One region of the Streptomyces sp. NBC_01283 genome, then DNA from elsewhere that is predicted to be linked to it. Evidence: riboswitches for the same ligand, from Rfam matches in the RefSeq annotation. Region 1 holds a riboswitch; each other region holds the start of a gene.

Region 1 (7,401 bases):
GCATCGGCGTAGACGGTGCGCAAGGCGGCGCCGTACGCGAGGAGTTGATGGCCCCGCAGTAGCCGGACGACCGCCGCCATCAGGCGGCCCTCGCCGCGGCCGCCCCCGGCCGCAGGGCCGCGTACGTCAGAGGGGCGGACGGGTCGACCGACACGTCCCAGGGGGCGGGCTCGGCCCCGGCCCGTACGAGCAGGTCGCCGACGGCGGCGATCATCGCACCGTTGTCCGTGCACAGGGTCATCGGGGGCACGCGCAGCCGCACACCTTCGGCCGCGCACCGCTCCTCGGCGAGCACACGCACCCGCGAGTTCGCGGCGACACCGCCGACCACGACGAGGGTGCGGACGCCGTGATCGCGGCAGGCGGCCAGCGCCTTGCGGGTCAGTACGTCCGCGACGGCCTCCTGGAGCGAGGCCGCGCCGTCGGCCACCGGCAGCTCGCGCCCCGCGTGCCCCTCGGCCCAGCGCGCGGCGGCGGTCTTGAGTCCGGAGAAGGAGAAGGCGTACGGGGCGTCCTTCGGTCCGGTGAGCGGGCGCGGGAAGGCGACCGCGCGCGGATCACCGCTGCGGGCCGCGCGGTCGATGGCGGGGCCGCCCGGGTAGGGCAGGCCGAAGACGCGGGCGGCCTTGTCGAAGCACTCGCCCGCCGCGTCGTCCAGGGTGTCCCCCAGGTGCACGATGGGATCGCGCGCCAGGTCCCGGACGAGCAGCAGCGAGGTGTGCCCGCCGGAGACGATCAGGACCACGCAGGGATCGGGCAGCGGGCCGTGCTCCAGCGTGTCGGCGGCGACATGCCCGGCCAGGTGGTGCACGCCGTACAACGGGACGTCGAGCGCGTACGCGAGGGTCTTCGCCCCCGCGAGGCCGACCTGCAGCGCGCCGGACAGGCCGGGACCCGTGGTGACCGCCACCGCTCCGATGTCGGACAGCTTCAGGTCCGCCTGGTCGAGGGCGTTTTGGACGACCGGGGTGAACGCGTGCAGATGCGCTCGTGCGGCGATCTCGGGAACCACGCCGCCGAACCGGGCGTGCTCGTCCATGCTGGACGCCACCGCATGGGCGAGCAGCCGCCCCTGCGAGACGATCCCCGCTCCGGTCTCGTCGCAGGACGACTCGATCCCCAGCACAATGCGCCCCGCTGCCACCGGCATCTCCTTCACCCACAGACTTTCTGCGTGGGAAGTGTAGTTGCAAGCCATGTGCAATAAGACCTCCGGGCGGTGTCCCCACCGCCGGGTGGCTCCGTGTCTCACCTCACGGTCCGGAATGTGATCAGTACTGCCCAAGACGCCGACCACCCTCTAGCCTGATGGGTGCAGCTGGTTCGCCCTGCCCGCCAGGCAGACGCGTCGCAAGAGGGAACCCGGTGGAAATCCGGGACTGCCCCGCAGCGGTGAGTGGGAACGACCGCCGTCATACGCACTGGGTCCGTCGCGGACCCGGGAAGCGACGGTCAGTAGGAACCTGCCTCGGCAGGTGTGCCCGCGAGTCCGAAGACCTGCCCGTTGCCCGTACGTGATCCCTCATGTGCGGACATCCCGGTGACCTCGTGGGCGGGTCGGCGTACAGATCAGGTGGAGCACCGCGCCGGTGGCGCGCGTCCGGTCCGCCCGGTCCGTCATCCCTTCGCGTCCGTGTCCCGTCCCCGGGATTCTCAGGAGTCATCTCGCGAAGGAGATTTCCGTGACAGCGAAGTCCGCAGCCGCGGCAGCACGGGCCACCGTGTACGGCTACCCCCGCCAGGGCCCCGACCGGGAGCTGAAGAAGGCCGTCGAGGGCTATTGGAAGGGCCGCGTCACCGCCGACGCCCTCCGGGAGACCGCGGCGATGCTGCGCCGGTCCACCTGGCGGCAGCTCGCCGACGCGGGCATCCACGAAGTACCGACGGGCGACTTCTCGTACTACGACCATGTCCTGGACGCCAGCGTCATGGTCGGGGCCGTCCCGCAGCGGCACCGCGAGGCCGTCGACACCGACGCCCTCGACGGGTACTTCGCGATGGCCCGCGGCACCCAGGACGTGGCGCCGCTCGAGATGACCAAGTGGTTCGACACCAACTACCACTACCTCGTGCCGGAGCTCGGCCCCGACACCGTCTTCACCGCCGACTCCGCCAAGCAGGTCGCCGAGCTCAAGGAGGCCGTCGCCGTGGGCCTCGCCGCGCGCCCGGTCCTCGTGGGCCCGGTGACCTATCTGCTGCTCGCCAAGCCCGCGCCCGGCGTGGCCGCCGACTTCGAGCCGCTCACGCTCCTCGACCGGCTGCTGCCCGTGTACGCCGAGGTCCTCGCCGATCTGCGTGCCGCGGGCGCCGAGTGGGTGCAGTTGGACGAGCCCGCCCTGGTCCAGGACCGCACCCCGGCGGAACTCAACGCCGCCGCCCGCGCCTACCGCGACCTGGGCGCCCTCACCGACCGCCCCCAGCTCCTGATCGCCTCCTACTTCGGCAGGCTCGGCGACGCACTGCCCGTGCTCGCCAAGGCGCCCGTCGAGGGCCTCGCCCTGGACTTCACGGAGGCCGCCGCCGGCCAGCTCCAGGATCTCGCCGCCGTCGGCGGGCTGCCCGGCAGGCGTCTGGTCGCGGGCGTCGTCAACGGCCGCAACATCTGGATCAACGACCTGGAGAAGTCCCTGGCCACACTGGGCACGCTCCTGGGCCTCGCCGACCGGGTCGACGTCTCCGCGTCCTGCTCGCTGCTTCACGTCCCGCTGGACTCCACCGCCGAGCGGGACATCGACCCGCAGGTCGCCCGCTGGCTGGCCTTCGCCCGGCAGAAGACCGCCGAGATCGCCACGCTGGCCCGCGGCCTCGCCCGGGGCACGGGCGCCATCACCGCCGAACTGTCCGCCAACCGGGCCGACCTGGCGTCCCGCTCGGGGTCGTCCCTCACCCACGACCCGGCGGTACGCTCCCGCGTCGCCGCCGTCACCCCGTCCGACGCCCGCCGCGCCCACGCCTACCCGGAGCGCGCGGCGGCCCAGCGAGCCCGCCTGGGGCTGCCGCAACTGCCCACGACGACCATCGGCTCGTTCCCGCAGACCACCGAACTGCGCACCGCACGCGCCGACTTGCGAGCGGGCCGCATCGACACGCACGGCTACGAGGAGCGGATCCGCTCGGAGATCCGCGACGTCCTCACCTTCCAGGAGAAGGCGGGCATCGACGTCCTGGTGCACGGCGAGCCCGAACGCAACGACATGGTGCAGTACTTCGCCGAGCAACTCACCGGCTATCTCGCCACGCAGCACGGCTGGGTCCAGTCGTACGGCACGCGCTATGTGCGCCCGCCGGTCCTCGCGGGCGACATCTCCCGGCCCGAGCCGATGACGGTGCGCTGGACCTCGTACGCCAACTCCCTCACCGACCGCCCCGTGAAGGGCATGCTCACCGGTCCCGTCACCATGCTCGCCTGGTCCTTCGTCCGCGACGACCAGCCGCTCGGTGACACGGCGCGCCAGGTCGCGCTCGCCCTGCGCGACGAGGTCAACGACCTGGAGAACGCGGGCACTTCGGTCATCCAGGTCGACGAGCCCGCGCTGCGCGAGACGCTCCCCCTGCGCGCCGCCGAACACGCCGCGTACCTCGACTGGGCCACGGAATCCTTCCGTCTCACCACCAGCGGCGTACGACCGGACACGCAGATCCACACCCACATGTGCTACGCCGAGTTCGGCGACATCGTCCAAGCCATCGACGACCTCGACGCCGACGTCATCAGCCTGGAGGCCGCCCGCTCGCACATGCAGGTGGCCCGCGAACTGGCCGAGCACGGATATCCGCGCGAGGCGGGGCCGGGCGTCTACGACATCCACTCCCCGCGCGTCCCGAGCACGCAGGAGGCAGCGGCCCTGCTGCGCAAGGGACTTGAGGCCATCCCCGCCGACCGGCTGTGGGTGAACCCGGACTGCGGCCTCAAGACCCGGGGCTGGCCCGAGACCCGGGCCTCCCTGGAGAACCTGGTCGCGGCGGCACGCGAGGTGCGGGCGGAGCTGCCCCCACGTCTGTGACCTGAACGCGCGGAACGGGGCGGCCGTTCGAGAGGGAACGGCCGCCCCGTTCCTGGTTGGAGGAGCTCAAGGACGTGCGGGTCACACTGGCGGACATCGACTCGGCATGCCTCCCGTCACTCCGGCGATCGATCCGTACTGGACGTACGGCATGGCGCCCGGCGGCGAGCAGCGTGGGGGCATCTCCTGGATGAGGGGTGGCGAGGAGGTCTCGGCGGCGCACGCCCTGCTCCAGCTCTGTGCGGCCCGGCGAACGCTACCTCCGTACCGTGCTCCACGAGTGGCGGGAGATGGGCCGTCACCCGGGCGAGGCGTGGATAGAGCGGACCATGGCCATCGTGCGCACCAATCATTCCGGCGACACTGCGGGCCCTGAACTCGACCGCCGGATGAATGCGCTCCTGGACGATCCGCCACCCGCGTGAGCCATGCGCGACAACAGCCCGTGCAGCGTCTCCCGCTCCTCCGGGCCGAGCGGGGACAGGAGTTCGTCGGTGACGCCGCGGGCCGCCTCGTGCGACTCGCGCAGGAAGTCGTGGCCCGCCGGGGCGAGGACGACGATGCGACGGCGGCGGTCGTCGGGGGCGGGGCGGCGTTCGACGAAGCCGAGGCGTTCCAGGTCGTCGACCAGGCCGACGATCGCGCTGGGGTCATGCCCGAGCTCCTGGCTCAGCTCGCGCTGCGCCGCGCCCTCCACGGTGGCCAGGTGGCGCAGCAGTGCGTAGTGGCGCAGGCGCAGACCGGATCTCTGGAGCATCGCGTTGAAGAGCTGCCCCGAGCGCAGGCCCAGACGGTAGAGCAGATATCCCGTGTCGCCGTGGAGGCCCCGCGTCCAGGGCGCGCCGTCGTCGACGGTTCCGTCCTCCACGGGCTCGGCGGTGCTCTTCCGACTGGTCATGAGGGGCGCTCTCCCTGATCGGTGGTGCGCGGGCGGCTCTGCTTCCTCTCTTCTGCCCGCCGGCCCATCCTTTTTCGCGCCCCGTCAGGGATTGTTCAGATAGGTGAGGACGGCGAGGACGCGCCGGTTGTTGTTGTCGTCATCGGTGATGCCGAGCTTGCCGAACAGGGACGTCGTGTACTTGCTGATGGCGCTGTCGCTCAGGAAGAGCCGCCGGGCGATGGCCTGGTTGGACAGCCCTTCGGCCATGAGACCGAGCACGGAGTGTTCGCGTTCGGTGAGCCGTTCGAGCAGCCGGCCGGACGACCCGCTGGACAGCAGTTTCGCGATGACGGCCGGGTCCATGGCGGTTCCCCCTGCGGCGACGCGTTCCAGGGCGTCCACGAACTGGTCGGCGTCGAACACGCTCTCCTTGAGGAAGTAGCCGATGCCGCCGGTGCCGTCGGCCAACAGCTCCCGGGCGTAGAGCTGTTCGACGTACTGGGAGAGGATCAGGACCGGCAGACCGGGCAGTTCGGCGCGTGCGGCAATGGCCGCCCGCAGGCCCTCGTCGGTCTGGGTCGGCGGCATCCGCACGTCGACGACGGCGACGTCCGGGCGCCAGGTCAGGAGCGCGTCGAGCGTCTCGGGACCGGTGCCCGCCGTGGCCACCACCTGGTGTCCGCACGCCTCGATCAGGCGGACCATTCCGTCGCGCAGGAGGTAGAGGTCTTCGGCTACAACGATTCGCATGGCACCACTATTCTCATGCGGGTCGGCCCGCCTGCCGGGCTGGTGATCTCCAGGGTGCCGTCGAAGACCGCGAGCCGGCGGCGCAGCCCCGCGAGTCCACCGCCGGGGCGCGCGCTCGCCCCGCCCCGGCCGTCGTCCTCGACGTCCACGACGAGGCCGGTGCCGTCCCACGCGACGGAGATCCGCGCCCGGGTCGCCCGGGCGTGCTTGACCGCGTTGGTGAGCAGTTCCGCGATCCCGAAGTACACGGCGGACTCGATGGGTGGGTCGAGCCGCAGCCGGACGTCGGAGCTGACCGTCGCCTCGACCGGGCAGTCCAGGGCGAGGGCGCGTACGGCGTCGATGAGCCCGCGGTCGTTGAGCACCGGCGGGGTGATGCCCCTGACCAGTTCGCGCAGCTCGGTCAGGGACGTCGTGGCGCCCACCCGTGCCTCCCTCATCAGCGCCCTGGCCTGCTCGGGGTCGCTCTCCATCAGCTTCTCGGCGGTCGCGAGCGAGAGCCCGAGCCCGACCAGGCGGGCCTGTGCCCCGTCATGCAGGTCCCGCTCGATCCGGCGGATCTCGGCGGCCTGCGCGACCGTCGTGTCCGCCCGCTGGGCCGTCAGCTCATCCACCCGGTCCGCGAGGACCATCGCGGCCGACGGCCGCAGGAAACGTGCGGTCACCGGCTCCACGACCCGCCAGGCGTACGGAGCGCTCCCGATGGCCACGGCCAGGCCGACCACCCCGAAAAGGCGTACGCCGAGACCCGGTTGGCCGAGCCCCAGGACTGCCACCGCGGCACCGGCAGGCGGGACGGCCGCGACCAGGCCCGCGGTGAACGGCGCGATCCCCGTGAAGCGCAGGTCACGCCAGTTGGCCGGGTCGCTGCGCCAGATCCGCCACCGCTGGTCCATGAGGGCGTCGCGGCGGGTGCGCTCATAGGAGAAGCCGTTCCACCAGTACCCGGTGGACATCCGCACCACCGGCTCGGCCTGCCGGTACCCGGCCGGAACGACGGTGGCCGTCCACCGCGCGACGAGATGGCGGAAGATCCGGCAGACCGGACGGGAAAGGGCGAGCGATCCCACCATCACCAGCACCACCGGCGCGAGCCACGACCAGGGGTTTCCCGCGCCCCACCAGATACCCAGCGCCACAGCGGCGGCCCACACCGCCGGGACCAGCATGCTGACGCCCACCACCACGCATGCCCGCACGAACCCCGTGCAGGCACCCGCAGCCCACGACACGACCTGTCTCATGACTCTTCCCTCGGCTTCATCACCCCCGGCCGGTCCGGCCCGGTGACTCCACTCTGCACGGCACGGAGCCCGATGCCTCCCAGGTCAGCCATGAAGTGGGTCCAGACCCACCCACCTCTGCGCCCAGGCCTATACGGCGACACGGTTCCTCGTACACGTCGCGGGCATGATGTCGGCCATGACGCACACCGCCCGCCGCATGTTCGAGCTCCTGGAACCGATCTGCCTGGTCACCTTCTTCGCCGACGAGTGCAACGAGGAGCTGGCCGCGCTCGGCCACCGCACCTACTGGGACGGCTACTTCGCCAGCCGGGCCGCGCCGCTGGGGCGGGTTCCCGCGCAGGTCGTGCACGCGGCGTTCTACAACTTCGCCGACGGGGAGGCCGCGCGGCACATCCCGAGCGCGTGGGAGACGATCCCGCCCGAGGCGTCCGTCGCCGCGCGGGAGCGGGGCAGCGCGGCCTCCCTGCGGCGGATCCTCGGCGCCGAACTCGCCGGCTCCCCTGGCCTGGTGCGCGCCGCC
Region 2 (7,401 bases), 5.7 Mb from region 1:
CGTGCGCAGTTCCGTGACGCGCTGGTCGAGGAGGTCCAGGAGCTGTGGCACGGGGACGGGGCCCGCGGAGAGCTGCAGCAGGGTGAGGAGCTGCGGCATGGCCTCGACGGTCTCGGCCACGAGGGCGGGCGCCAGTTCGCGCGAGGCCGCGTGCGCGAGCGACCAGGCGTCGAAGAGGGCGACCCAGCCGCGCAGCACGGCGGCGTCGTCGCGGTCCCAGGCGCGCAGCCGCCAGCCGGGGCGCGCGGTGTCGCCGTGCACCTCGATGAGGCCGGCGAGCCGTGCGGTGTCCCAGTCGGCGCGGACCTGATCCGGGGTCAGCGAGAGGTCCGCGGCGGCCCGTTCGGCGGTGGCGGTGGAGAGGGTGCCGCGGGCGCCCTCCCCGCCTTTGGCGTCCGGGGCCGCGGCGCGGCTGCGTCCCGGGTGCAGCGAGGCGTCCGCCCAGCGGGCGAGCCGCACGGCGTCGGCGAGGCTTTTGCGGGCCATCCGGGCCAGCTCGCCGGGGGCGGGTGTGCCCTCGGGCGGGCGGGGCGCGGGACGGCGCGCACGCTGCTGTGTCACTGCGCCGGGGGCGGTCAGGGGCCGCGCTGTGCCGCGCTCCGCCCCCGCTCGCCTGTCGGCCCTGGGGGACTGAGCGCGGACGAGTCGGAGCCTTGAGTCGCGCGGGATACGGGACGTCACGGGAGCAGTCTTCCTGGTGACCGTCCGAAAACCCAAACGGAATGCTTGCGCAAGGCTTTGGGGCGCTGTGTCAGAGGGCTTTCACGCGCTACATGAGGGGCGTGAGGAAGCGTCGCAGCGCCTCTTCGTAGGCCGCGGGGTCGGCGTTCCACATGGCTCCGTGGGGCGCATCCGGAACGGTGTGCAGAGTGACCAGTTCCGGGCGCCGCTCGGCCAGTTGACGGGAAAGCGCCCAGGGGGCGATCACGTCGTCGGGGCCGTGGAAGAGGAGCGTGGGGACCTTGAGCACCCCGGGGTCGGCCGCCTCCAGGATGCGGTCGCCGCGCAGGCCCGTGCGGCCCTGGGCGGCGCGCACCGCGAGCGGCAGCAGGGCGCCCGGTGTGCGCCGGGCCGCGGCGAGCGCGCGCAGCGTGGTCTCCCAGTTGAGGACCGGGGAGTCCAGGACGATGCCGCTGATCCGGTCACGCAGAGCCGAGTACGCGGCGGCGTGCAGGGCCATGGCGCCGCCGGTGGACCAGCCGTGCAGGATCACGTTCTCGGCGCCGTAGCGCACGGCGTAGCGGATGGCCGCGTCCAGGTCGCGCCACTCGGTCTCGCCGAGGTGGCCGAGGCCGTCCGGGGAGCGGGGCGCGCCGAGGTCGCCTCGGTAGGCGAGGTCGAGCACCGGGAATTGCTGGCGGTGCAGGAAGTCCATGACGACCATGGGGTGCTCGCGGGTGGTGCCCAGGCCGTGCACGGTGATCACCCAGGTGTCGCGGACGCCCGGCACGAACCAGGCGGGCAGGCCGCCGAGTTCGCCGGGGATGTCGACGTCCGCGTGGTCGATGTCCAGGGCGGCGTGCGGGTCGCCGATGTGGACCTGCGGGGTGAGCCAGACCTTCGCGCCGGGTTCCAGGGAGCCGTGCGTGACGCGCTCCAGGCGGCGTACGACGGTGTCCGCCTCGTGCGGCGCGGAGTCCAGGACGGGCCCGATCACGGCGTGGCTGCCGTTGCCGCTGAGGCCGTACGTGCCGGGGCGCAGGCTCGCGAGGGCGCGGGTCAGGGTGATCTGGCCCGCGGCCGTGGAGTGGACGGTGAGGCGGGGCTCGGTCGGCAGCGGGCGGCCCGCCGGCGCTTTCAGGGCCGCGTTGCTGGCGAACCGGCCCGCGGCGACGGCGGCTGCGCCGCCCATGAGGGCGGTCGTGACGGCGGTGACGGCCGTTGCCGTCGCTTTGGCTGGGCGCACCTGCCCAGTGTCCGGCCCTGACGGGTCCTGGGCCAGTGGGCGGGGCCCGCGGGGTGATGTCAGTTCGTCCGCGGCGTCACGGGCTCGCCCCCGGGCGTCCGGAGGCGGAGCCGCTGCCGTGTCACCGCTTTCCGTAGCCCCGCAGTCTGTCCGCCGCTTCCCTGAGCTGCCCCGCGGACAGGAGGCTCGGGGCGTGGCCGGGCACGGAGCTGGCCGTCAGCCAGAGGCGGGACATCCACTCCAGCTGCGCCGTGCGGTCGTACGCCTGGTCCAGGGTGTCCCCGTAGGTGATGGTTCCGTGGTTCTGGAGCAGGCAGCCGGTGCGCTCCCTGAGGGCCCGGAGCATGTTCTCGGCCAGCTCGTCCGAGCCGTACGGCGCATACCGGGCGACCCGGACCGGGCCGCCGAGGGCGGCCGTCATGTAGTGGATGGGCGGGAGTTCCGGGACCAGGGTGGAGACGGCGGTGGCGTGCACCGCGTGGGTGTGGACCACGGCTCCGGCGTGCGTGGTGCGGTAGACCGCCAGGTGCATGGGCAGTTCGCTGGTCGGGGCGAGGTCGCCGAAGAGCTGGTTGCCGTCCGCGTCGACACCGACCGCGTCCCGCGCCGTCAGGCGGTCGTACGGCACCCCGCTGGGGGTGACGAGGATCGTGCCGCCGACGCGCACCGAGACATTGCCCGAGGTGCCGACCACCAGACCGTCCGCCACCGTTCTGCGGGCCGCCGCCACCAGCTCTTCCCACGCCCGCTCCATCGCACCCTGCCGGCCTTCGTCGCCTTCGCCCCGCTGCTCCGTCATGCGGTGATCCTGCCAGCAGCCCTCGCCGGGATTCCGGTTTCGGCCACGGGCAGGCCGAGAAGGCGCCCCTCTGCGCCACCACCCCTACGGGGTGATCAGGATCTCTCCAACGGATCGCCGGACCGCTGAAGAGGTTCGCCCGGGGGCGGCCGGGCACGGGCCAGGCACCCCAGAAGCCCGGAATCCAGGCTTCCGGCCGCCGCTCCGGGCGATCTTCGTCAGGGCCCCGGCACAACCGGAGTGACAGTGCCGCGCATTGGGTCACCGCACGGCCCGACCCAGTTCACTTTCCGTTCACCCACATTGCCTACGTTCCACTTGCCACTGACGTCCAACAGAAGCCTGGGTAAATGGAACACATCACGCTTCTCCTCGGGATCGTGATCGTTACCGCTCTCGTGTTCGACTTCACGAACGGTTTCCACGACACAGCCAACGCGATGGCGACCACCATCTCGACTGGCGCTCTCAAGCCCAAGACGGCGGTGGCCATGTCCGCCGTGCTGAACCTCGTCGGCGCTTTCCTCTCCGTCGAAGTCGCCAAGACCATCTCCGGCGGCATCGTCAACGAGGACGGACTGAAGACAGAGGTGATCTTCGCGGCCCTGGTCGGCGCGATCCTCTGGAATCTGCTGACCTGGCTGGTGGGCCTGCCCTCCAGTTCCTCCCACGCACTCTTCGGCGGCCTCATCGGCGCCGCTGTCATGTCGATGGGCTGGTCGTCGATCAACGGCGGCACCGTCGTCACCAAGATCCTGATCCCCGCGATCGCCGCGCCCCTGGTGGCCGGCATCGCCGCGACGCTGGCCACGCGCCTGACGTACCGCATCGGGCGCAACACCGACACCAGGGCGACCGCCAAGGGCTACCGCACCGGTCAGATCGCCTCCGCCGGCCTCGTCTCGCTGGCGCACGGCACGAACGACGCGCAGAAGACCATGGGCATCATCACGCTCGCCCTGATCACCGGCGGCGTCCTGAACCCGGGTGCCAACCCCCCGATGTGGGTCATCGTCTCGGCCGGTGTCGCCATCGCGCTCGGCACGTACCTCGGCGGCTGGCGCATCATCCGCACCATGGGCAAGGGCCTCACGGACCTCGCGCCGCAGCAGGGCTTCGCCGCCCAGACCAGCGCCGCGACCGCGATCCTCGCCTCCTCGCACATCGGCTTCTCGCTCTCCACCACCCAGGTCTGCTCGGGCGCCGTGATGGGCGCGGGCCTCGGCCGCAAGGGCGGCGTGGTCCGCTGGTCCACGGCGACCCGGATGTTCGTCGCCTGGGGCCTCACCCTGCCGGCCGCCGGTCTGGTCGGCGCGGGCGCGGAGTTCCTCACCAAGCAGGGCCCCTGGGGCGTCGCGGCGACCGCCGCGCTGCTGGTGGCCGGCTCGGCCGTGATCTGGGTGCTGTCCCGGCGCAACGCCGTCGACCACACGAACGTCACGAACGACGAGCCCGGCGCTCTCGACGCCGAGCCCGCCGGTGTCGTGACCACCGCGATCGCCGCCGTCAGTCCGCCGCCCACCGGGTCGGCCGTGACCAGCACCGACGTCGACCTCGTCAAGACCACCATCCCGGCCCCGACCAGCACCGTGGCGGACCCCGCCCGGCCCGCAACGGTGTAAGGAAAAGTCAGCATGGACATCGACTGGGCAGCTCTCGGCTCCGTCTTCGGAGTCAGCCTCGCGGTGACGGTGGCCCTGGTGGGCCTGTTCACCCTCGGCATCGTCGGCCTCGCCAAGCGCGAGGCGGCGACGTCCGGCGCCCCCTCGGCCGCGGGCGGCACCGCCGCGGCGGCACGCACGGGCGCGTACGTGTGCTTCGCGCTCTGCGCGGCGGCAGTGGCGTACGGGATCTATCTGATCGTCGCCTGACGACGGCGGTTCTCAGTGGGGTGCGGGACGCTTCGGCGTCCCGCACCCCACTTTTGTCCGTGGGCTCGGCAAGGAGCCGTCAGAGGCCCGGCTGTGGGCCTCAGCACACTCTCCCGTCGCAGGTCAACGGCGAGTTGACGGGCCTTCGCGGGCCGTGGTGGACTGCCGGAGCCAATACGGCAGCAGGAGAGGAAGCCGGTGCGAATCCGGCGCGGTCCCGCCACTGTCATCGAGGAACTGACTCCTCGGAAGCCAGGAACTCTCGCCGCCGATCACGTCGAACCAGGGCGCGGACACCCTGAGTGAGGACATATCGCCATGCGCGGCCGCCCATTGCCGGACCAGTTCCCGAGCGTGAGCTCTCCTCTCGGCACAACGGCCGGCTGAACCGATGCGTGCCGATCGCGACTTCGCGTACGGCGCCGCCGCCGGCCTCCTCGGTGACCTGTTCCTCGGCGATCCCCGCCGCGGGCATCCGGTCGCCGCGTTCGGGCGGGCCGCCGCTGCCGTCGAGCGTGTGCTGTGGCGTGACCACCGCGGGTGGGGCGCCCTGCATGCCGTGGTGTGTGCCGGAGGTGCGGCCGGTGCCGCCGTCCTGGCCTCTTCTCTCGTACGTGACTCGCGCGCCGCATCCGTCGCGCTGACCGCCGCCACCACCTGGGCCGTGGTCGGCGGCACCTCGCTGGGGCGTGAGGCGCGGGCCGTCGGCGGCGCGCTGGCCGCCGGGGACATCGAGGTGGCGCGGGAGCGGCTGCCGCATCTGTGCGGCCGGGACCCGCAGGCGCTGGACGCCGACGGCATCGCGCGCGCCGTGGTCGAGTCCGTCGCCGAGAACACCTCCGACGCCGTGGTCGGGGCGCTCGTGTGGGGCGCCGTCGGCGGCGTTCCCGGGCTCGTCGCCTTCCGGGCCGTCAACACCCTCGACGCCATGGTCGGGCACAAATCCGCGAGGTACCGGCGCTACGGCTGGGCCTCCGCGCGGCTCGACGACGTACTGGGGTGGCCCGGGGCCCGGCTCACCGCCGTGCTCGCGGCTGCCGCCGGGGACGCGCCGCGGGGAGCCCTGCGCGCCTGGCGCGGCGATGCGGCGAAGCATCCGAGCCCCAACGCGGGGCCCGTCGAGGCCTCCTTCGCCGGGGCGTTGGGCGTACGGCTCGGGGGGACGCTCTCGTACGCGGGGCGTGTCGAGCACCGACCTGTCCTCAACGAGGCCGGGCGGGGCGTCGAGGTCGCCGACATCGAGCGGGCCGTGAAGCTGTCGCGGCGGGTCGGGCTGCTGGCCCTGGGCGTCGCCGCGGCCGTGAGCACACTACGGAAAGGCAGGGCCTCATGAGCGGTGGACTGCTCGTCGCCGGGACGACGTCCGACGCGGGGAAGAGCGTCGTCACCGCCGGGATCTGCCGGTGGCTGGCCCGCAAGGGGGTCTCCGTCGCGCCCTTCAAGGCGCAGAACATGTCCCTCAACTCCTTCGTCACGCGCGAGGGTGCCGAGATCGGGCGGGCCCAGGCCATGCAGGCGCAGGCCGCCCGGGTCGAGCCGAGCGCGCTGATGAACCCCGTGCTGCTCAAGCCGGGCAGCGACCGCAGCAGCCAGGTCGTCCTGATGGGCAAGCCCGTGGGCGAGATGAGCGCCAGGGGCTACCACGGAGGGCGGCAGGAAGCGCTGCTCTCCACCGTCGTGGGATGCCTGGAGGAACTTCGGGGCAGCTATGACGCCGTGATCTGTGAAGGCGCGGGCAGTCCCGCCGAGATCAATCTGCGGCGTACGGACATCGTGAACATGGGGATCGCGCGGGCCGCCCGCTTCCCCGTGGTCGTGGTGGGAGACATCGACCGCGGGGGCGTCTTCGCCTCCTTCTTCGGGACCACCGCGCTGCTGAGCGCCCAGGACCAGGAGCTGGTCGCCGGGTACCTCGTCAACAAGTTCCGGGGCGACGTCTCGCTGCTCGAACCGGGGCTCGACATGCTCCATGAGCTCACCGGGCGGCGGACGTTCGGTGTGCTGCCGTTCCAGCACGGCCTCGGCATCGACGAGGAGGACGGGCTCCGGGTGTCCCTGCGGGGCGCCGTGCGGGAGTCCGTGGTCGCTCCCCCGATCGGTGCGGACGTGCTGCGGGTCGCCGTCTGTGCCGTACCGCTGATGTCGAACTTCACGGACGTGGACGCGCTGGCCGCCGAACCGGGCGTCGTCGTGCGGTTCGTGGACCGGGCCGAGGAACTCGTCGACGCCGACCTGGTGATCGTCCCCGGCACGCGCGGGACCGTGCGTGCCCTGGAGTGGCTGCGCGAACGCGGCCTCGCGGACGCCATCGCCCGGCGTGCCGCCGAGGGGCGGCCCGTGCTCGGGATCTGCGGCGGCTTCCAGGTGCTCGGCGAGCACATCGAGGACGACGTCGAGTCGCGGGCGGGCGCCGTGGACGGGCTCGGACTGCTGCCCGTGCGCGTCCGGTTCGAGCGGGAGAAGACCCTCGCGCGGCCCGTCGGCGAGGCCCTCGGAGAACCCGTCGAGGGGTACGAGATCCATCACGGCGTCGCTCAGATCCTGGGCGGAGAGCCCTTCCTGGACGGCTGCCGTGTCGGCGAGGTGTGGGGCACGCACTGGCACGGCTCGCTGGAGAGCGACGCGTTCCGGCGGCGTTTCCTCACCGAGGTGGCCCGCGCCGCCGGGCGCCGATTCGTGCCCGCGCCCGACACCAGCTTCGGCGCACTGCGCGAGGAGCAGCTCGACCTGCTCGGCGACCTGATCGAAGGGCACGCGGACACGGACGCGCTGCTCAGCCTGATCGAGACCGGCGCACCCGCCGGTCTCCCCTTCATCGCACCGGG
Region 3 (7,401 bases), 5.3 Mb from region 1:
GGGGTACCGGTACCGGTACCGGTACGGGTGCGGGTGCGGGTACGGGTGCGTACTTCGATGTCGTCTCGGTCCTCCTCGGAGCGCGCAACCCCCGCGTCCGCTCCGCCGGTGTCACCGCCCTGCGGCGTGTGGGGCGGGCCGAGGCGGCGCGGGCGTTCCTCGCGGACCGTTCGGCGCTCGTGCGGGCCTGCGCCCGTTACGTCCTGCGGCAGGGCGGGATTGATCCGCTGCCGGTCTACCAGGAGTGGTGCGCCGATCCCGGCGACGCCGCGTTGCCGCCCGGCGCGGCGGTCGGTCTGGCGGAGTGCGGGAGCCGTACGGATGCCGGACTGCTCCTGCCCCTCCTCGCGCACCCGGTGCCTGCGGTCCGGGCACGTGCCGTGGCCGGGCTGCGGCTGCTCGACGTGGCGGGGACCGAGCGGTTGCGGGTGCTCCTGGACGATCCCGCGCCCGCTGTCGCCCGCGAGGCCTCCGTCGCGCTCCTCCCCTGCGCGCGGCAGCTGCCCACGGAGTGGCTGATGTCGCGTATCGGGGCTGAGCTGCCCCGGCACACCCGCGTTGCCGCCTTCCGGCTGCTCTGCGCGCAGGGCGGCACAGCCCAACTGGGCGCTGCCGCAGCCCTGTTGGGCGACCTCGACGCCAAGCTCCGGCGCCGGGCCGAGCAGATCACGCAGGGCCGCCGGCGCTGACCCTGCGGGGAGGGCGGTGTATCCCAACTAGGCCCCACTGCCGCCCGACTGGAGGGCCCCGACATCAAGCTCCGACGCCGGGCCGAACAAATCACCCAGGGCCACCGGCACTGACCCCACAGGGTGGGCGGTCCGCGGCCCGGATCAGGCCGAGCCGGAGCCTTTGAAGCCGTAGTGGCGCAAGCCTTGCCTTCGTCGTCCCAGCTGAGCTTCAGCGCACCGTCGGCGTACGCACTCTTGCCGCCGACCTTGAGATTCGCTCAGGTGAAGGTGAAGGTGAAGAGGGGGATGAAGGTGAAGTCACCCTACGTGCGCCGAAAGCGGATCCACGGGCGTCCGTCCAAGCTCGCGTCCCCCGGCGTCACCACCGCCCGCACCCCGTACACCTTCGCGATCAGTTCCTCCGTGATCACCTCCGCCGGCGTGCCCGACGCGTACGCCACTCCCTCGCGCAGGACCAGTACGTGGTCGCAGAACATCGCCGCCAGGTTCAGGTCGTGCAGGGCGATCACGCTGGTCAGGGGGAGGTCCGACACCAGGGAGAGGAGGTCGAGCTGGTGCTGGACGTCCAGGTGGTTGGTGGGTTCGTCGAGGAGCAGTTCTCTGGGCTGCTGGGCCAACGCCCTTGCTATCTGCACCCGTTGGCGTTCGCCGCCCGAGAGCGTGTGCCAGGACTGGGCCGCCCTGTCGGACAGGCCCGTGCGGGTCAGGGCCTCCCGTACCGCCTCCTCGTCCTCGGAGGTCGGGAGCGACCACGCCCTGCGGTGCGGGATGCGGCCGAGTCGTACGACCTCCTCCACCGACAGCGCCACTTGCGTCGTGGCCTCCTGGTCCACCACCGCCACCCTGCGTGCCACCGTGCGGCGGCCCACGTCACGCAGCGGGTCGCCGTCCAGCGTGACCACTCCCGATGTCGGGGCCAGGACGCCCGCCAGGATGCGGAGGAGGGTTGATTTACCCGAACCGTTGGGGCCCAGGAGGCCGACCGTCGCCCCGGGGGGCGGGGCCAGCGTCACTCCGTCGACTATCAGGCGGCCCGCTGCCGTTCTGGTGACTCTGTCCGCCCGCAGGCCGGAACTGGCCGCGCTCATGTCGTCCTCCGGGTGCGGTAGAGGACAAGGACGAACGCCGGGACGCCGATCAGGGACGTCACCACCCCCACGGGAACCTCCTGCGGGTCGAGGACCGTACGGGCCAGCGTGTCCACCCACACCAGGAACACCGCGCCCGCGAGCGCCGTGACCGGGAGGAGGCGTGCATGCCCGGAGCCGACGAGCGCTCGGGCCGCGTGCGGCAGGACCAGGCCCACGAAGCCGATGGCGCCCGCGCTGCTGACCAGCGCCGCCGTCAGGAGGGCCGTGACGGAGAGCAGCATGAGCCGGGTGCGGGCCACGTGGACGCCCAGCGTCGCCGCCGCGTCCTGGCCGAACGCGAACGCGTCCAGAGTGCGCGCCTGCGTCAGACAGATCGCGAGGGCAGCGAAGAGCACCGCCGCGCACAGCCAGACGTCCGTCCAGCCCACCCCGCTCAACGAGCCGAGCAGCCAGAACAGGACGCTCCGCGTCGTCTCCGCGTCGCCCGACGTGAGGATCACGAACGAGGTGAGGGCGGAGAAAAGCTGCATCGCCGCCACACCGGAAAGCACCACCCTGTCGGCGCTTCCGCCCAGGGTGTGGCTCAGGAGCAGGACCAGCGCGAAGGAGCAGACAGCCCCGGCGAAGGCACCCGCCGAGACCGACACCACTCCCCCGCCGACCCCCAGGACGACGATCGCTACCGCGCCCGTGGACGCGCCCGACGAGACGCCGAGCACGAAGGGGTCGGCGAGCGGGTTGCGCAGGAGCGACTGGAGGACCGTTCCGCAGACCGCGAGGCCCGCGCCGCAGACCGCCGCGAGGAGCGTGCGCGGCATGCGCAGGTTCCAGACGATGCCGTCCCTGATGGGCGTCAGCCGCGCCTCTCCCCAGCCAAGGTGGGCCGCGACCGCCGACCATACGTCCGGTACGGAGATGTCCGCGGGGCCGATGGTGACGGCCACCGCGACGGAGAGGGCGAGGACGGCCAGGCCCGCGGTCCAGAGCAGGATCTGGCGTATGCCGCCGGGGGCGGCTCCCCCGGCTCCCCTCACTTGGCGAGCCCGAACTCGCGCAACGCTTCCGCGACTTGTTCCACGCCGTCCACCGTGCGGATCGTCGGGTTCATGGCCTGGCCGCTCAGCAGCACGTACCGCTTCTTCTTCACGGCGGTCAGGTTCTTGGTGACCGGATTGGTCTCCAGGAACTCGATCTTCTTCTTCGCGCTCTCGGCCGTCTGCGACTTGCGGGTGAGGTCTCCGATGACCAGCACGTCCGGGTCGCGGTCCGCCACCGTCTCCCAGTTGATCTGGGGCCACTCCTCGCGGGTGTCGTCGAAGACGTTCTTCGCGCCCAGTTCGCGGGTGATGATGCCGGGCGCCCCGCAGCAGCCCGCGATGTAGGGCGCGTCGGAGTTGGCGAACCAGTAAAGGATCTTCGCGCCCGACGCGTCGACATCCCGCGTCGCCTTCGCCACCCGGCCCTTGAGCTCCGCGATCAGGCGCTCGCCGCGCTTCTCGACCCCGAAGGCCTTGGCCAGGTCCCGCACTTCGCCGTAGACGGTGTCCATGGTGAGCGTCCTGACGCGGGTGCCGTCGCCGTCGCCGCTGTTGTCCTTGCCCGCGCAGTCGGAGGGCGAGACATAGGCGGGTACGCCGAGTTCGGCGAACTTGGCGCGGTCGGCGACGCCGCCCTTGCTGACCGTCGCCTCGAAGGAGGCGGTGACGAAGTCCGGTTCCTGGGCGAGGACCTTCTCGAAGGAGGGGTAGCTGTCGGCGAGGCGCTCGACCTTGGCGTTGTCCTTCGCCAGGCCCTTGAGCACCGGGTCGGTCCAGGTGCCGCTGCCGGCCATGCGGTCCGCGAGGCCGAGGGAGAGCAGGATCTCCGTGGAGCCCTGGTCGAGGGAGACGGCCCGCTGCGGCGGTGCCTTGATCTCCGCCTTCTTGCCGCAGGAGGTGAGGGTCAGCGGGTACCCGCCGGCCTTCTTGTCCGCGTTCGATGCGGTGGAGGTCGCCGACGGGCCGCCGCAGGAGGTCAGCGTGACGGCCAGGGCCGTGCCGAGGAGGAGGGCAGAAACGCGTGCACGACGGGCTGGCATACGTACACGACGGGCTGTGGAGGACACGAGATCCCTTGAGTCTCACGGCTCATACGCGGAGCCTGGCCTGCTTCGTCACCTCCGCCGCCCGGTGTGCGGACGAAGGTGCCAGCAGGTCTTCGGACTCGGGGATCGGCCGGGCGGGGCGCCTTCCCAGGCGTCCGTGGACGCCCAGTGGCCGTGGCCCCGCCCGTTCCCCCTCACCGCTGCGCGTCAGTTCCGGATTCGCACCGGATTCCCTGGCCCTGGTGTGGGTTGACTGGCGTGCGCAAGCTATCACGCGAGGTCAGGACGGCTGCTCGGGCCTCGGTGCGCCGCGGTAGGTGCCGAAGGACCACTTGTTGCCCTCGGGGTCCGCGATCGCGAACTCCCGGCTGCCGTACGGCTGGTCCTCGATCTCACGGATGATCTTGACGCCCGCGGTGCTGAGCCGCTGGTAGAGGTCGTCCACGCGGTCGGTGACGACGTACGCCCCGAAGGTGCCCGGCTTCAGGCACCAGTCCTGGGACTTCTCGTCGTACGAGCCGAGCATGATCGCGCCGCCCTCGGGCCAGTCGAGCTCGGCGTGGGCCACGCGGTCGCCGTCCTCGTAGACGGCGGTGCGCAGGAAGCCGACCGTGCCGACCAGGAAGTCGATCAGGGCGGGTGCGTCATGGGCCTGGAGGGTCGGCCACACATCGGGGGCGCGCCCGGCGGAGATGGGCTGGGACGGGGTCCGGGGCTGCTGCTTCTCGGTCGTGTTCATGGGTCCTACTCTTCGCTCCCGCCATGGCTCCCGGCTTGGATATTCCGGCACTCTTCGGCCAGCCAGCCGCTGGGGCTCGCGCCGGTGTACTGCCGGAAGTCCCGCACCAGGTGGGAGTGGTCGTAGTAGCCGCAGTCGGCGGCGACGCGGGCCAGGTCGGGGGCGCCGCCCGCCGCGACGGGGCGTACGACGGCGTTCCGTGCGCGCTGGAAGCGCATCAGGCGGCCCGCCTGCTTGGGGCTCAGGCCCGTCTCGGCGCGGAAGAGCGTGGTGAGCCGGCGTTCGCTGAGGGCGACGTGCCGGGAGAGGCCGCGCAGGGTGCCCACTCCCTGATGCCGGGCCAGCCAGGCCCAGGCCTCGGTGACCTCGGGGCGCACGGAGCCGCTGGACGTGTCGGCCGCGCGCTGCCTCAAGTAGGCGGACAGGGAGGCGAATCGCTCCTCCCAGGTGCCCTGCTCGCACAGCAGCTCCCGTACGTCGGCTGCGCGGCGCCCCATCACCTCCGCGCCGGGCGTCACGAGCTCACCGGCCAGTTCCGCGGCCGGTACGCCGAACAGGGCACGGGCGGCGAGCGGGTGGACGGCGAGCTGGATGCCCGCCTCGTGCTCGGGCCGTACGACGTAGGCCGGAGTCTGGTGCAGACCGCCGAGGACGATGTCCGTGCGGACGGCGTCGCGGCCGCCCGCCTGCTCGGGGGTGCCGCCGGTGACGACGGGGCCGTCCAGCGAGAAGATCAGCGTCAGGTACGGGGAGGGCAGCCCGCGGTGCAGGCCGGGCCGCTCGCCCTCCGTGCGGTAGCCGACGGCGGACACCACCATGCCGTCGAGCCGCGGGGCGGCCCGCACGAACTCCCGGGAGACGGTCTCCATGCCTCCCAGTATGCGACGGGCACGGCTCCGCAGCAGGCCGGAGCGGGACTCCGGGGCACGCCCGGAAGAGAACCCGGAGCAGACCGGGCAGAGAACCGGGAGCAGACCGGGCAGAGAGCCCCGCGCAGGCCGCGCGTCTGACGCTGCTACCCGCGCCCGCCCGTCCCATGCCCGTTCCGTCCGGTGATGTCGATCATGGGAATCCGCCGCCCGACCCCATACGATGACCCGCCGCTCCGGACGGGGCGCAGACCGCTCTCAGGGGGCACAAAACCATGGCAGTAAAGGCAAAGGGCAAGCTGGCCGTCATCGGCACGGCGGGCGCGCTCACCGCGGCCGTCCTCGCGGGGACGGCACTCTGGCCGAGCACGGACGCGACGGCCGCGGACGCCTCCGCCACGACCGCGAAGACCGCCGCGAGGACCACGGCCGAGCTGAAGCACTGGCCCAAGCCGGTCGCGAAGAAGCTGGGCAAGGTCATCGCGAAGAACGAGGGCAAGGGCGCGTACGCCGTCTTCGACGCGGACAACACGACGTACCGCAACGACCTGGAGGAGTCCCTCCTGCCCTTCCTGGAGATGAAGGGGGTGCTGACCCGCAAGTCGATGGACCCGTCGCTGAAGATCATCCCCTTCAAGGACACGGCGAAGCACAAGGAGAGCCTCTACAGCTACTACAACCGGCTCTGCGAGGTCGACGACCAGGTCTGCTACCCGTGGGCCGCGCAGATCTTCTCCGGTTTCACGCTGAAGGAGCTCAAGGGGTACGTCGACGAACTCCTCGCCTACGACAAGCCGATCCCCGCCGAGTACTACGAGGACGGGAAGCTGACGAAGACCGAGGTCAAGACGCCCGAGTTCTTCCCGGGCATGCAGGAGCTCTACAAGTCGCTGCGCAAGCACGGCATCGAGGTCTACGTCGTCAGCGCGGCCAGCGAGGACCTCGTACGCATGGTCCTCGCCGACCCCAAGTACGGCTACCACGTGAAGCCCGAGAACGTCATCGGTGTCGGCCTGCAGCTCAAGGACCGCGAGACCGGCGAGGTCACCAGCTCCCGCAAGGAGATCGCGGAGGGCCGCTTCGACGAGAAGAAGCTCGCCGGGCGTGAGCTGACGCCGAACCTGTGGGCGCCGCTGACCTGGTACCAGGGCAAGCCCGCGGCGATCAGCACGTACATCGACGAGTGGAAGAAGCCCGTCCTGGTGGCCGGCGACACCCCGAAGAGCGACGGCCCGATGCTGTTCCACTCGGCGGACGTGCGGCACGGCGGTACGCGGGTCTGGGTCAACCGCAAGGACTCGTACATGAAGGAGCTGGACGGGATGAAGCGGAAGAACGCCGACCGGCAGCGCGAGCTCGGCCAGAAGGTCACCGCGGACAAGCGGTGGCTGACGGTGACGCCGGACCAGATCGGCTAGCCGTCCCCCCCTACGTCGCAGCGCCGTAGGGGTCACTCCTGCGGCGCTGCACCGTCCTGACCGGCCGCGTCCACCAGGCCCGAGGCGATCGCCTCGGTCAGTGCCGCGTGGTCCTGGGTGTTCTGCGCGGTGTAGCGCAGCGCGAAGTCCGCGATCGCCCGGTCGAAGGTGTCGGAGCCGCCCAGGTAGGCGGCGATGGCGATGCGGTCGCCGGAGCGGGCGTGGGCGCGGGCCAGGGCCGTGCCGCAGAGCCGGGCGTAGGAGCTCAGTTCCGCGGGGGACATGGTCTCGACGTCCGCGGAGCCCTTCATGTCGCGCAGCTGGCGCCAGTAGAAGGCACGGCCCTGGGGGCCCGTCATCCAGCCGAGGAAGATGTCGCTCGCCGCCTGGAGGAGGCGCTGGCCCGCGACCACGCGGTGGCCGGGGTGGACGTACGGTCCCGGCGGTAGGTGCTCCTCGACGGCCGACCGGACCGCCTCCTTGATCTGCAGGAAGAGCGGGTCGTCGGC

The links. A riboswitch is a leader RNA that binds a small molecule or an ion and turns the genes downstream of it on or off. The one in region 1 is predicted to bind cobalamin.
Region 2: another riboswitch for cobalamin. It lies ahead of OG302_RS31835 (cobalamin biosynthesis protein); the one in region 1 lies ahead of metE (5-methyltetrahydropteroyltriglutamate--homocysteine S-methyltransferase).
Region 3: another riboswitch for cobalamin. It lies ahead of OG302_RS29710 (ABC transporter substrate-binding protein); the one in region 1 lies ahead of metE (5-methyltetrahydropteroyltriglutamate--homocysteine S-methyltransferase).

The regions. Positions count from the first base shown of each region.
Region 1 covers NZ_CP108430.1:1,309,517-1,316,917, forward strand. Annotated here, with positions in the region: gene OG302_RS06210 (GNAT family N-acetyltransferase) at 1-80, opposite strand, end outside; gene tsaD (tRNA (adenosine(37)-N6)-threonylcarbamoyltransferase complex transferase subunit TsaD) at 80-1,150, opposite strand; cobalamin riboswitch at 1,303-1,520, shown strand; gene metE (5-methyltetrahydropteroyltriglutamate--homocysteine S-methyltransferase) at 1,683-4,004, shown strand; gene OG302_RS06225 (MarR family winged helix-turn-helix transcriptional regulator) at 4,354-4,902, opposite strand; gene OG302_RS06230 (LuxR C-terminal-related transcriptional regulator) at 4,987-5,634, opposite strand; gene OG302_RS06235 (sensor histidine kinase) at 5,619-6,878, opposite strand; gene OG302_RS06240 (MarR family transcriptional regulator) at 7,057-7,401, shown strand, end outside.
Region 2 covers NZ_CP108430.1:7,029,591-7,036,991, reverse strand. Annotated here, with positions in the region: gene OG302_RS31860 (hypothetical protein) at 1-681, opposite strand, end outside; gene OG302_RS31855 (alpha/beta hydrolase) at 770-1,906, opposite strand; gene OG302_RS31850 (class II aldolase/adducin family protein) at 2,028-2,705, opposite strand; gene OG302_RS31845 (anion permease) at 3,056-4,327, shown strand; gene OG302_RS31840 (hypothetical protein) at 4,340-4,576, shown strand; cobalamin riboswitch at 4,717-4,859, shown strand; gene OG302_RS31835 (cobalamin biosynthesis protein) at 4,968-5,909, shown strand; gene OG302_RS31830 (cobyric acid synthase) at 5,906-7,401, shown strand, end outside.
Region 3 covers NZ_CP108430.1:6,560,817-6,568,217, reverse strand. Annotated here, with positions in the region: gene OG302_RS29725 (HEAT repeat domain-containing protein) at 1-689, shown strand, start outside; gene OG302_RS29720 (ABC transporter ATP-binding protein) at 995-1,780, opposite strand; gene OG302_RS29715 (FecCD family ABC transporter permease) at 1,777-2,817, opposite strand; gene OG302_RS29710 (ABC transporter substrate-binding protein) at 2,814-3,860, opposite strand; cobalamin riboswitch at 3,953-4,139, opposite strand; gene OG302_RS29705 (VOC family protein) at 4,147-4,605, opposite strand; gene OG302_RS29700 (helix-turn-helix domain-containing protein) at 4,611-5,474, opposite strand; gene OG302_RS29695 (haloacid dehalogenase-like hydrolase) at 5,750-6,892, shown strand; gene OG302_RS29690 (DUF2252 domain-containing protein) at 6,925-7,401, opposite strand, start outside.